Regions from separate parts of the Priestia sp. KCTC 13724 genome, predicted to be linked through region 2. Evidence: a T-box and tRNA genes for the amino acid it is inferred to sense, from the RefSeq annotation. Region 2 holds a T-box; the other holds one or more tRNA genes.

Region 1 (4,367 bases), on a different contig from region 2:
CAAACAATTATTTGAAAACGAAGCAACATAAGCATTCTGATATGGCTTTACAAATTGAAGATGCCATTAACAATTTAGATAAAAAAATTACTAACTATTTAATTTTACTTTCTTCTTCTTCTATGTCAGCTTCAGAAAGTGAAGAGCATTCAATGCTTTTAGACACGGCTCGTGATATTGAACGTATTGGAGATCATTTTGAAAATATCGTAGAGCTTGTTGATTATCAAATTACTAACAAAGTAAAGGTAACATCTGAAGCTAATAAAGATTTAGCAGAAATGTTTGAACTAACAATTTCAACAGTTAAAGAAGCTGTTGCAGCACTAGAGAACAACGATCGTGAAAAAGCCGTTCACGTAATGCAACAAGAAGATCAAATCGACAGCATGGAGCGTTCACTTCGTAAAAAGCATATTTTACGCTTAAACGAAGGTGCTTGCACAGGCTCAGCTGGTATTGTATTTGTTGACATTATTAGTAACTTAGAGCGTATTGGAGATCACGCAGTTAATATTGCAGAAGCAGTGTTAGGAGAAAATCAAAAGAGTGTGACTCAAAAATCTCAATAAGCTAAAAAGAGCGACTCGTTAACGAGTTGCTCTTTTTTATGGAATATTATTATCAAAAAAGTTGTTACAGTGTATACTGTTTGATAATAATAGTAAATAGAGATTGAGATGAAAGGAAACGTGTTAAGTTGGACTTTTTATATTGGACACTCATTGCAATTTGTTTTGTTGTATCATTTATTGGATTAGTCTATCCTATTATTCCAAGCGTACTGTTTGTAGCACTTGGATTTTTATTGTACGGGTTTTTCTATAGTTTTGAACCATATACTTTCTTGTTTGTGCTTATTCAAGGTCTGCTTGTGGCAGCACTTTTTGCCGCTGATTATTTGGCAAATCTAATTGGTGTTAAAAAGTTCGGTGGAACAAAAGCGGGTATTTGGGGAAGCACCATTGGATTGTTGGTTGGTCCATTCTTAATTCCTGGGCTTGGTATATTAATTGGCCCATTTTTAGGGGCGGTGATTGGTGAGTTAGTTGTACACCGTACGAATTTTCAAAATGCTATAAAGATTGGTTTTGGATCGTTAGTTGGCTTTTTCAGCGGTGCTATTTCAAAAGGAATTATACAGGCGGCAATGATTATTTACTTTCTTATCGTTGTTTTATAATAATTTGTTGACTTTTAATTAAAAGCATGTTAAATTTTTAATGTCGCTAATAAATGTTATATCGTTCCACAGTAGCTCAGTGGTAGAGCAATCGGCTGTTAACCGATCGGTCGTAGGTTCGAGTCCTACCTGTGGAGCCATGGCGGTGTAGCTCAGCTGGCTAGAGCGTACGGTTCATACCCGTGAGGTCGGGGGTTCGATCCCCTCCGCCGCTATTCCTTTAAGTGACAAAGCATACATACTATTATTCCACAGTAGCTCAGTGGTAGAGCAATCGGCTGTTAACCGATCGGTCGTAGGTTCGAGTCCTACCTGTGGAGCCAAGGACCCTTAGCTCAGCTGGTTAGAGCAGACGGCTCATAACCGTCCGGTCGCAGGTTCGAGTCCTGCAGGGTCCACCATGAAAAGGTTGGAGGAATACCCAAGTCCGGCTGAAGGGATCGGTCTTGAAAACCGACAGGGGTGTTAAAGCCCGCGGGGGTTCGAATCCCTCTTCCTCCGCCATACATATTGTTGATTAATCTTTCTTTACAATTGTGAAGAAAGATTTTTTATTTTGTTTTCAAATAAAATTTTACGTTTAAATAGGATAGACAGTGGGAAACAGGTAAATATAAGTGATGATTAAATGCTTTTTCATTGAAAGCGTAGGTTAAATTTGCTAATCTAAAAACATGAGGTGAGTTTTCTTTCACCAAATTAGGTATATATTTTAAAGGAGGAATTACCCATGGCTTACGAATTACCACAATTACCTTATGCATATGATGCACTTGAACCACACATCGACAAAGAAACGATGAACATTCACCATACGAAACACCATAACACTTACGTTACAAACTTAAACGCAGCAGTAGAAGGAAAAGCTGATTTAGCTTCTAAAAGTGTTGAAGAGTTAATCTCAAATATGGATGCTGTACCAGAAGATATCCGTACAGCAGTACGTAACAATGGTGGTGGACATGCTAACCACTCATTATTCTGGACAATTCTTTGCCCTAACGGTGGCGGCGAGCCAACAGGCGAGTTAGCAGACGCAATTAGCAGTAAGTTTGGAAGCTTTGACGCATTCAAAGATGCATTCGCTAAAGCAGCAACTACACGCTTCGGTTCTGGCTGGGCTTGGTTAGTTGTAAACAACGGTGAATTAGAAGTAACAAGTACACCAAACCAAGATAGCCCACTAATGGAAGGTAAAACACCAATCCTAGGACTAGACGTTTGGGAGCATGCTTACTACTTAAACTACCAAAACCGTCGTCCAGATTACATTTCAGCATTCTTTAATGTAATTAAATGGGACGAAGTTGCAAAACGCTACGCAGCAGCAAAATAATGAGAGAAAAAACCAGTAAAGCAATTATTGCCTTTACTGGTTTTTTTGTTTTCCAATTCTTTTACATATCTCCTTTTCTTTTTCACACACTAGGGGTAGAAGAGAAAAGGAGTTTTTTATATGCCTTTATTAAAAAAAGTTGTTGGAGATGTAGAAGTTAATAAAGATTTATTGTTATTACTTATCATTGGAGGGCTATATGCTTTAGCAATTTCAATTTCCAATTCATTTGTAAACGTGTATTTATGGAAACAAACAGGAGAGTTTTCTGCTTTAGCGATTTATAATTTAGTCATTGTTATCTTTCAGCCATTAACCTTTATTTTAGCAGGAAGGTGGGCTAAAAAAATTGATCGAGTCGTTGTGCTTCGATTAGGTGTTTCGTTTCTATCTGTTTTCTATATCGTGGTGTTGATGGTAGGCGACCGTGCCGATGAATTTTTAATTCTTCTCGGTGCTCTTTTAGGAATAGGGTATGGATTTTATTGGTTAGCATTTAACGTGTTAACGTTTGAAATTACAGAACCTGATACACGGGACTTTTTCAATGGTTTTCTAGGAGTATTAAATTCGTTTGCTGGAATGATTGGACCTCTAGGAGCGGGCTTTATTATTGCTAGCTTATACGAATACATTGGTTATCGTGTGGTCTTTGGCGTTTCACTCCTAATGTTTGTTTGTGCAGTTGTCCTTAGCTTCTTTTTACAAAGACGTCCAGCTGAGGGCGTATATAAATTTAGAGAAGTACTAAGAGAAAGGAAATACAATCGAGACTGGCGCAGAATCTTATATGCACACGTATTTCAAGGAATTAGAGAAGGGACATTCATTTTCGTGGTGTCAGTATTGGTTTTTATTACAACTGACAGTGAACTCGCACTTGGTACGTTTGGGCTGGTAAATTCAGCTGTAGCTTTTGTTGCGTACTATGTTGCTTCTAGGTTTATTAAACAAAAAGACCGCTTAAAGTTTATTTTGGCAGGTGGAATCCTTCTGTATGGTTCAGTCTTTCTATTGTTGTTTAACTTATCATATACAAACCTCATTTTATATGCGATTTGTATCGCAATCGGCTACCCTATTTTGCTGGTACCGTATATGTCCTTAACGTATGATGTGATTGGTCGAGCTAAAGACATTGTTTCTAAACGTATTGAGTATATTGTTGTTCGAGATGTATTCTTAAATATTGGACGCATTATTTCAATTGGCTCTTTTCTCATTGCTGTGGTCTTTTTTAATGAACAGCAAAGTTTACCCATACTGTTAGCTGTTATCGGCGCAGGACACTGTTGTATTTACTTCTGTGTTCGCAACATTTCTCAACCTACGAACAAACACACCCCTAAGTCGGTTACACAGCCAGCTTTAAATGAAGGAGACGGTGAATCTCCAGCATAATGGGGATAGATAATTACTTTGTACTATAGAAATTAGCACAAAATTCTTTTACAATAGACACAGCATAAATAGACACCTTTAAGGTGTCTATTTATTTGCCAAAATGAAAAAATTATGATGAGATTATATATATGTTGATAAATTGTAGGTGAAGAAATGAAAAAGAAAAATAAACGTAAAAGTCATGTCTCGTTTCGGATGAACATTTTATTTCTAGGCATCTTTGCGCTGTTTTCGGTACTGATATTACGTTTAGGTTTAGTACAAATTGTACATGGGGAAAGTTACCAACGTGAAGTTGAGCGTACCGAGGACGTAACCGTTAATACTCCGGTTCCGCGAGGTAGAATGTACGATCGTTATAATCGTGTGATTGTCGACAATACACCTCTAAATGCGATTACATATACGCGCTTCCAAGGTAACACTGCGGAAGAGCGATTG
Region 2 (4,367 bases):
CATCTTTCCCTACATACGGATATGAAGGTTTAGATGGCTTGAAAACAGGACATACAGACTTTGCAGGCTATTGCTTTACAGGAACAGCTGAACGAGATGGTGTTCGTTATATTGCAGTAGTCATGAATGCCAAAAATAATGGTAAGTCTTTTGAAGGAGCGCGCTTTACAGAAACAAAAAAACTTTTAGATTATGCATTTGATAATTATGAGCTAAAGCAAGTAGCTCCAGAAGGCAAGGCTGTTAAAAAGCATGAGTCCCTTCCAGTCGTAAAAGGGAAAAATAAAGAGCTAAAAGTTGTAACAAAAGAACCAGTGAATGTTCTTACAAAAAAAGGTGAAGAAAGTAAAATCTCTCTTCAATTTGATTTTAATCCTAAAGTTGTAGATGAGAAAGATCGAATCGTTGCACCAATTAAAGAGGGTCAGGTTGTAGGTTACGTTAGTGCCAAGAATAAGAATCTTGATGATTTAGGTTATGCAGTAAATAACGGAACAAATAAAGTGCCTGTCGTTGCAGATACTACGATTGAAAAGGCTAACTGGTTTGTTTTAGCAATACGAAGTATAGGTGATTTCTTTGTAGGTGTATGGTCTGATGCAGCCGCTAATATTAAGAATTGGTTTTAATTCATAAACCATTTATAAAAGGAGATACTAAAGCAAGGTTTTTGTTGCATTTAGTATCTTCTTTTTTTAGACAAGTTTTTCAAACTACACAATTTTAATAGGATTTTTTCAGAAAATAAGGTAAAATAGACAATAAGTTTTGAATTTTGTATACATAATTTATTAATTATGTGTAATACAACTATACTGGGGGAAGACAAACATGAGTAACATTACAGGTACTGACAGAGTAAAACGCGGAATGGCGGAAATGCAAAAAGGCGGCGTTATTATGGACGTTGTTAATGCTGAACAAGCAAAGATTGCAGAAGCAGCAGGAGCAGTTGCAGTTATGGCATTAGAACGTGTACCAGCAGACATTCGTGCTGCAGGTGGCGTATCTCGCATGGCAGATCCGACAATTGTCGAAGAAGTTATGAATGCTGTTTCAATTCCGGTAATGGCTAAAGCACGTATCGGTCACATTGTAGAAGCGCGTGTTTTAGAAGCAATGGGCGTAGACTATATTGATGAAAGTGAAGTATTAACACCAGCAGATGAAGAATTTCATTTAAATAAAAATACGTTTACAGTACCATTTGTTTGTGGTTGCCGCGATTTAGGCGAAGCTGCACGTCGTATTGCAGAAGGCGCTGCTATGCTTCGTACAAAAGGTGAACCAGGTACAGGGAACATTGTAGAAGCTGTACGTCATATGCGTCAAGTGAACGCACAAGTACGTAAAGTAGTGGGTATGGACGAAGCTGAGTTAATGACGGAAGCAAAGCTACTAGGTGCACCTTATGAGTTATTATTACAAATCAAGCGTGAAGGTCGCCTTCCAGTGGTTAACTTTGCTGCAGGTGGCGTTGCAACACCAGCAGATGCGGCATTAATGATGCAATTAGGAGCAGATGGAGTGTTTGTAGGTTCTGGTATCTTTAAGTCTGATAATCCAGAAAAATTTGCTCGTTCAATCGTAGAAGCAACAACGCATTATGAAGATTATGAGTTAATTGCAAAGCTTTCTAAAGGATTAGGAAATGCAATGAAAGGTATTGAAATCTCAACATTATTACCAGAAAATCGCATGCAAGAGCGTGGCTGGTAACAGTAAGGGAGTTTTAACAGCATGGTGAAGGTTGGAGTTTTAGGACTACAAGGTGCATTTAGAGAGCATGCGCATTCAGTGGAAGCAACAGGGGCTGAAGCGATTATTATTAAAAAAGTAGAACAGCTAGAAGAAGTGGACGGGCTCATTTTACCAGGTGGGGAAAGTACGGCAATGAGACGTCTGATTGATAAATATGACTTTATGGATTCACTGCGCCAATTTGCTAAAAGTGGCAAACCAATCTTTGGGACTTGTGCTGGTCTAATCTTACTAGCAGGCGAAATTGTAGACTATGATGAGCCTCATTTAGGTGTTATGAATATTAAGGTGGCTCGAAATTCTTTTGGTCGCCAACGTGAGAGCTTTGAGGCGAAATTAAATATAAAAGAAGTTGCAGATGATTTTATTGGAGTATTTATTCGTGCGCCTCATATTGTAGAAGTCGGTGAGAACGTGGAAGTTCTATCTATTCATGATGATCGTATCGTAGCTGCAAAACAGGGACAATTTTTAGGGTGTTCGTTTCATCCAGAATTAACGGATGACCATCGTATGACAGAGTATTTTATCGACATGGTGAAAGAGTCTCTGAAAAAACCTGTATAAACCAATTGCAACTTGTATAGACTTGTAGTACATTATGATTATTAATTACAATGTTGAAAAGTATAAAGCGTTGATAGGAAATAGTAGTAAAGAAGTTAAACTTTAGAGAGTCGATGGTTGGTGGAAATCGATGTTTAGCCTTTACGAATCCATCCTGGAGCAAGCTATTGAAATAGTAAGTAGATAGCTTCGGTTCATTCCGTTATCTGACTGAAGAGGAAGGTTTATTTATGAGCCTTCAACTAGGGTGGCAACGCGGGCTAAACTCTCGTCCCTTTTATAGGGATGGGAGTTTTTATTTTGCCCATTTTATACAAATAAGGAGGTAAATAGATGTTAGACGTAAAGGTTTTACGAGCTAATCTTGAAGAAGTAAAAGAAAAATTAAAGTTCCGCGGAGAAGATTTATCAGATCTTGGGCGCTTTGAAGAGTTAGATGTAGAGCGCAGACAGCTATTAGTTCAAACTGAGGAATTAAAGAGTAAGCGTAATGAAGTGTCTCAACAAATTGCTCAATTAAAACGTGAAAAGCAAGATGCAGATAGTATGATTTTAGAAATGCGTCAAGTAGGAGACAAAATTAAAGAGTTAGATAAGCGTCTTCGTACTGTAGAAACAGAATTAGAACAACTATTACTTTCAATCCCTAATATCCCACATGAGAGTGTTCCAGTTGGTGAAACGGAAGATGAAAATGTAGAAATTAGAAAATGGGGAGAGGTTCGTCAATTTAATTTTGAGCCGAAGCCACACTGGGATCTAGGAACAGATTTAAATATTTTAGACTTTGAACGTGCAGCAAAGGTAACGGGAAGCCGTTTCGTGTTTTATAAAGGCCTAGGAGCTCGTTTGGAACGTGCCTTAATCAACTTTATGATGGACTTACACATGGATGAGCATGGATATGAAGAAATTCTTCCTCCATATATGGTTAATCGTACAAGCATGACAGGAACAGGGCAGCTTCCTAAGTTTGAAGAAGATGCTTTTAAAATTAAAGAGGAAGACTATTTCTTAATCCCAACGGCTGAAGTTCCCGTAACTAATCTACACCGTGATGAAATCATTAATGGAGACCAATTACCATTAGCTTATACAGCATACAGCGCATGTTTTAGATCAGAAGCAGGTTCAGCTGGTAGAGATACACGTGGACTAATTCGTCAGCATCAATTTAACAAAGTAGAGCTAGTTCGCTTTGTAAAACCAGAAGATTCTTACGCTGAGCTTGAAAATCTGACAGGACATGCTGAAAAAGTATTACAGTTGTTAGAACTGCCATACCGTGTTTTAAGCATGTGTACTGGAGACTTAGGATTTACAGCAGCTAAAAAGTACGATATTGAAGTGTGGATTCCAAGCTATGAATCATATCGTGAAATTTCTTCTTGTTCAAACTTTGAAAGTTTCCAAGCGCGAAGAGCTAATATTCGCTTCCGCCGCGAGGCAAAAGGGAAACCAGAATACGTACACACATTAAATGGATCTGGATTAGCGATTGGGCGTACAGTGGCTGCAATTTTAGAGAACTATCAACAGGAAGATGGTTCAGTTGTTATTCCAAAAGTATTACGTCCTTACATGGGGAACAAAGAGGTTATTAACGGTTAAATTGAAATGATTCACAACTTTTTTGTTGTGAATCATTTTTTTTTTAGAAAACAGCTTGACTCTTGTTTGTATATGTGATAAATTTATAAATGTCGAAACGGAGGAATACCCAAGTCCGGCTGAAGGGATCGGTCTTGAAAACCGACAGGGGTGTTACAGCCCGCGGGGGTTCGAATCCCTCTTCCTCCGCCATATTTGACTTTAAATGTTATTTAAACATTGCGCGATAAATTGGAGATTGTAAAACGTCACTTTTAGAAGTGGCGTTTTTTCATTCCCATTTTTCACGAAGAAAAATGGGAATGAATTATGAATGTCTTCTTTTTAATTTTTCGTTGTGATGTAAAAACTTAGAGATTTTTTCAACAATCGGTTCAACGGATGTCGGGTCTCTTAAGATATCGTAATCATTAATATCTAATCGTAAA

The links. A T-box is a leader RNA that pairs with one kind of tRNA and senses whether it is charged. The one in region 2 lies ahead of serS (serine--tRNA ligase), so its partner is inferred to be a tRNA-Ser.
Region 1: it has a tRNA-Ser gene. The T-box ahead of serS (serine--tRNA ligase) is inferred to sense a tRNA for this amino acid. The anticodon was not compared.

Annotation. Positions count from the first base shown of each region.
Region 1 is NZ_JBXDLD010000171.1:2,114-6,480, forward strand. Features, by position in the region: gene AC1UFB_RS19170 (Na/Pi cotransporter family protein) at 1-572, shown strand, start outside; gene AC1UFB_RS19175 (DUF456 domain-containing protein) at 701-1,183, shown strand; tRNA gene AC1UFB_RS19180 (tRNA-Asn) at 1,249-1,323, shown strand; tRNA gene AC1UFB_RS19185 (tRNA-Met) at 1,325-1,398, shown strand; tRNA gene AC1UFB_RS19190 (tRNA-Asn) at 1,432-1,506, shown strand; tRNA gene AC1UFB_RS19195 (tRNA-Ile) at 1,508-1,584, shown strand; tRNA gene AC1UFB_RS19200 (tRNA-Ser) at 1,595-1,687, shown strand; gene sodA (superoxide dismutase SodA) at 1,914-2,522, shown strand; gene AC1UFB_RS19210 (MFS transporter) at 2,643-3,923, shown strand; gene AC1UFB_RS19215 (peptidoglycan D,D-transpeptidase FtsI family protein) at 4,080-4,367, shown strand, end outside.
Region 2 is NZ_JBXDLD010000175.1:8,207-12,573, reverse strand. Features, by position in the region: gene AC1UFB_RS20020 (serine hydrolase) at 1-629, shown strand, start outside; gene pdxS (pyridoxal 5'-phosphate synthase lyase subunit PdxS) at 832-1,719, shown strand; gene pdxT (pyridoxal 5'-phosphate synthase glutaminase subunit PdxT) at 1,741-2,328, shown strand; T-box leader at 2,390-2,607, shown strand; gene serS (serine--tRNA ligase) at 2,662-3,939, shown strand; tRNA gene AC1UFB_RS20000 (tRNA-Ser) at 4,039-4,131, shown strand; gene AC1UFB_RS19995 (deoxynucleoside kinase) at 4,247-4,367, opposite strand, start outside.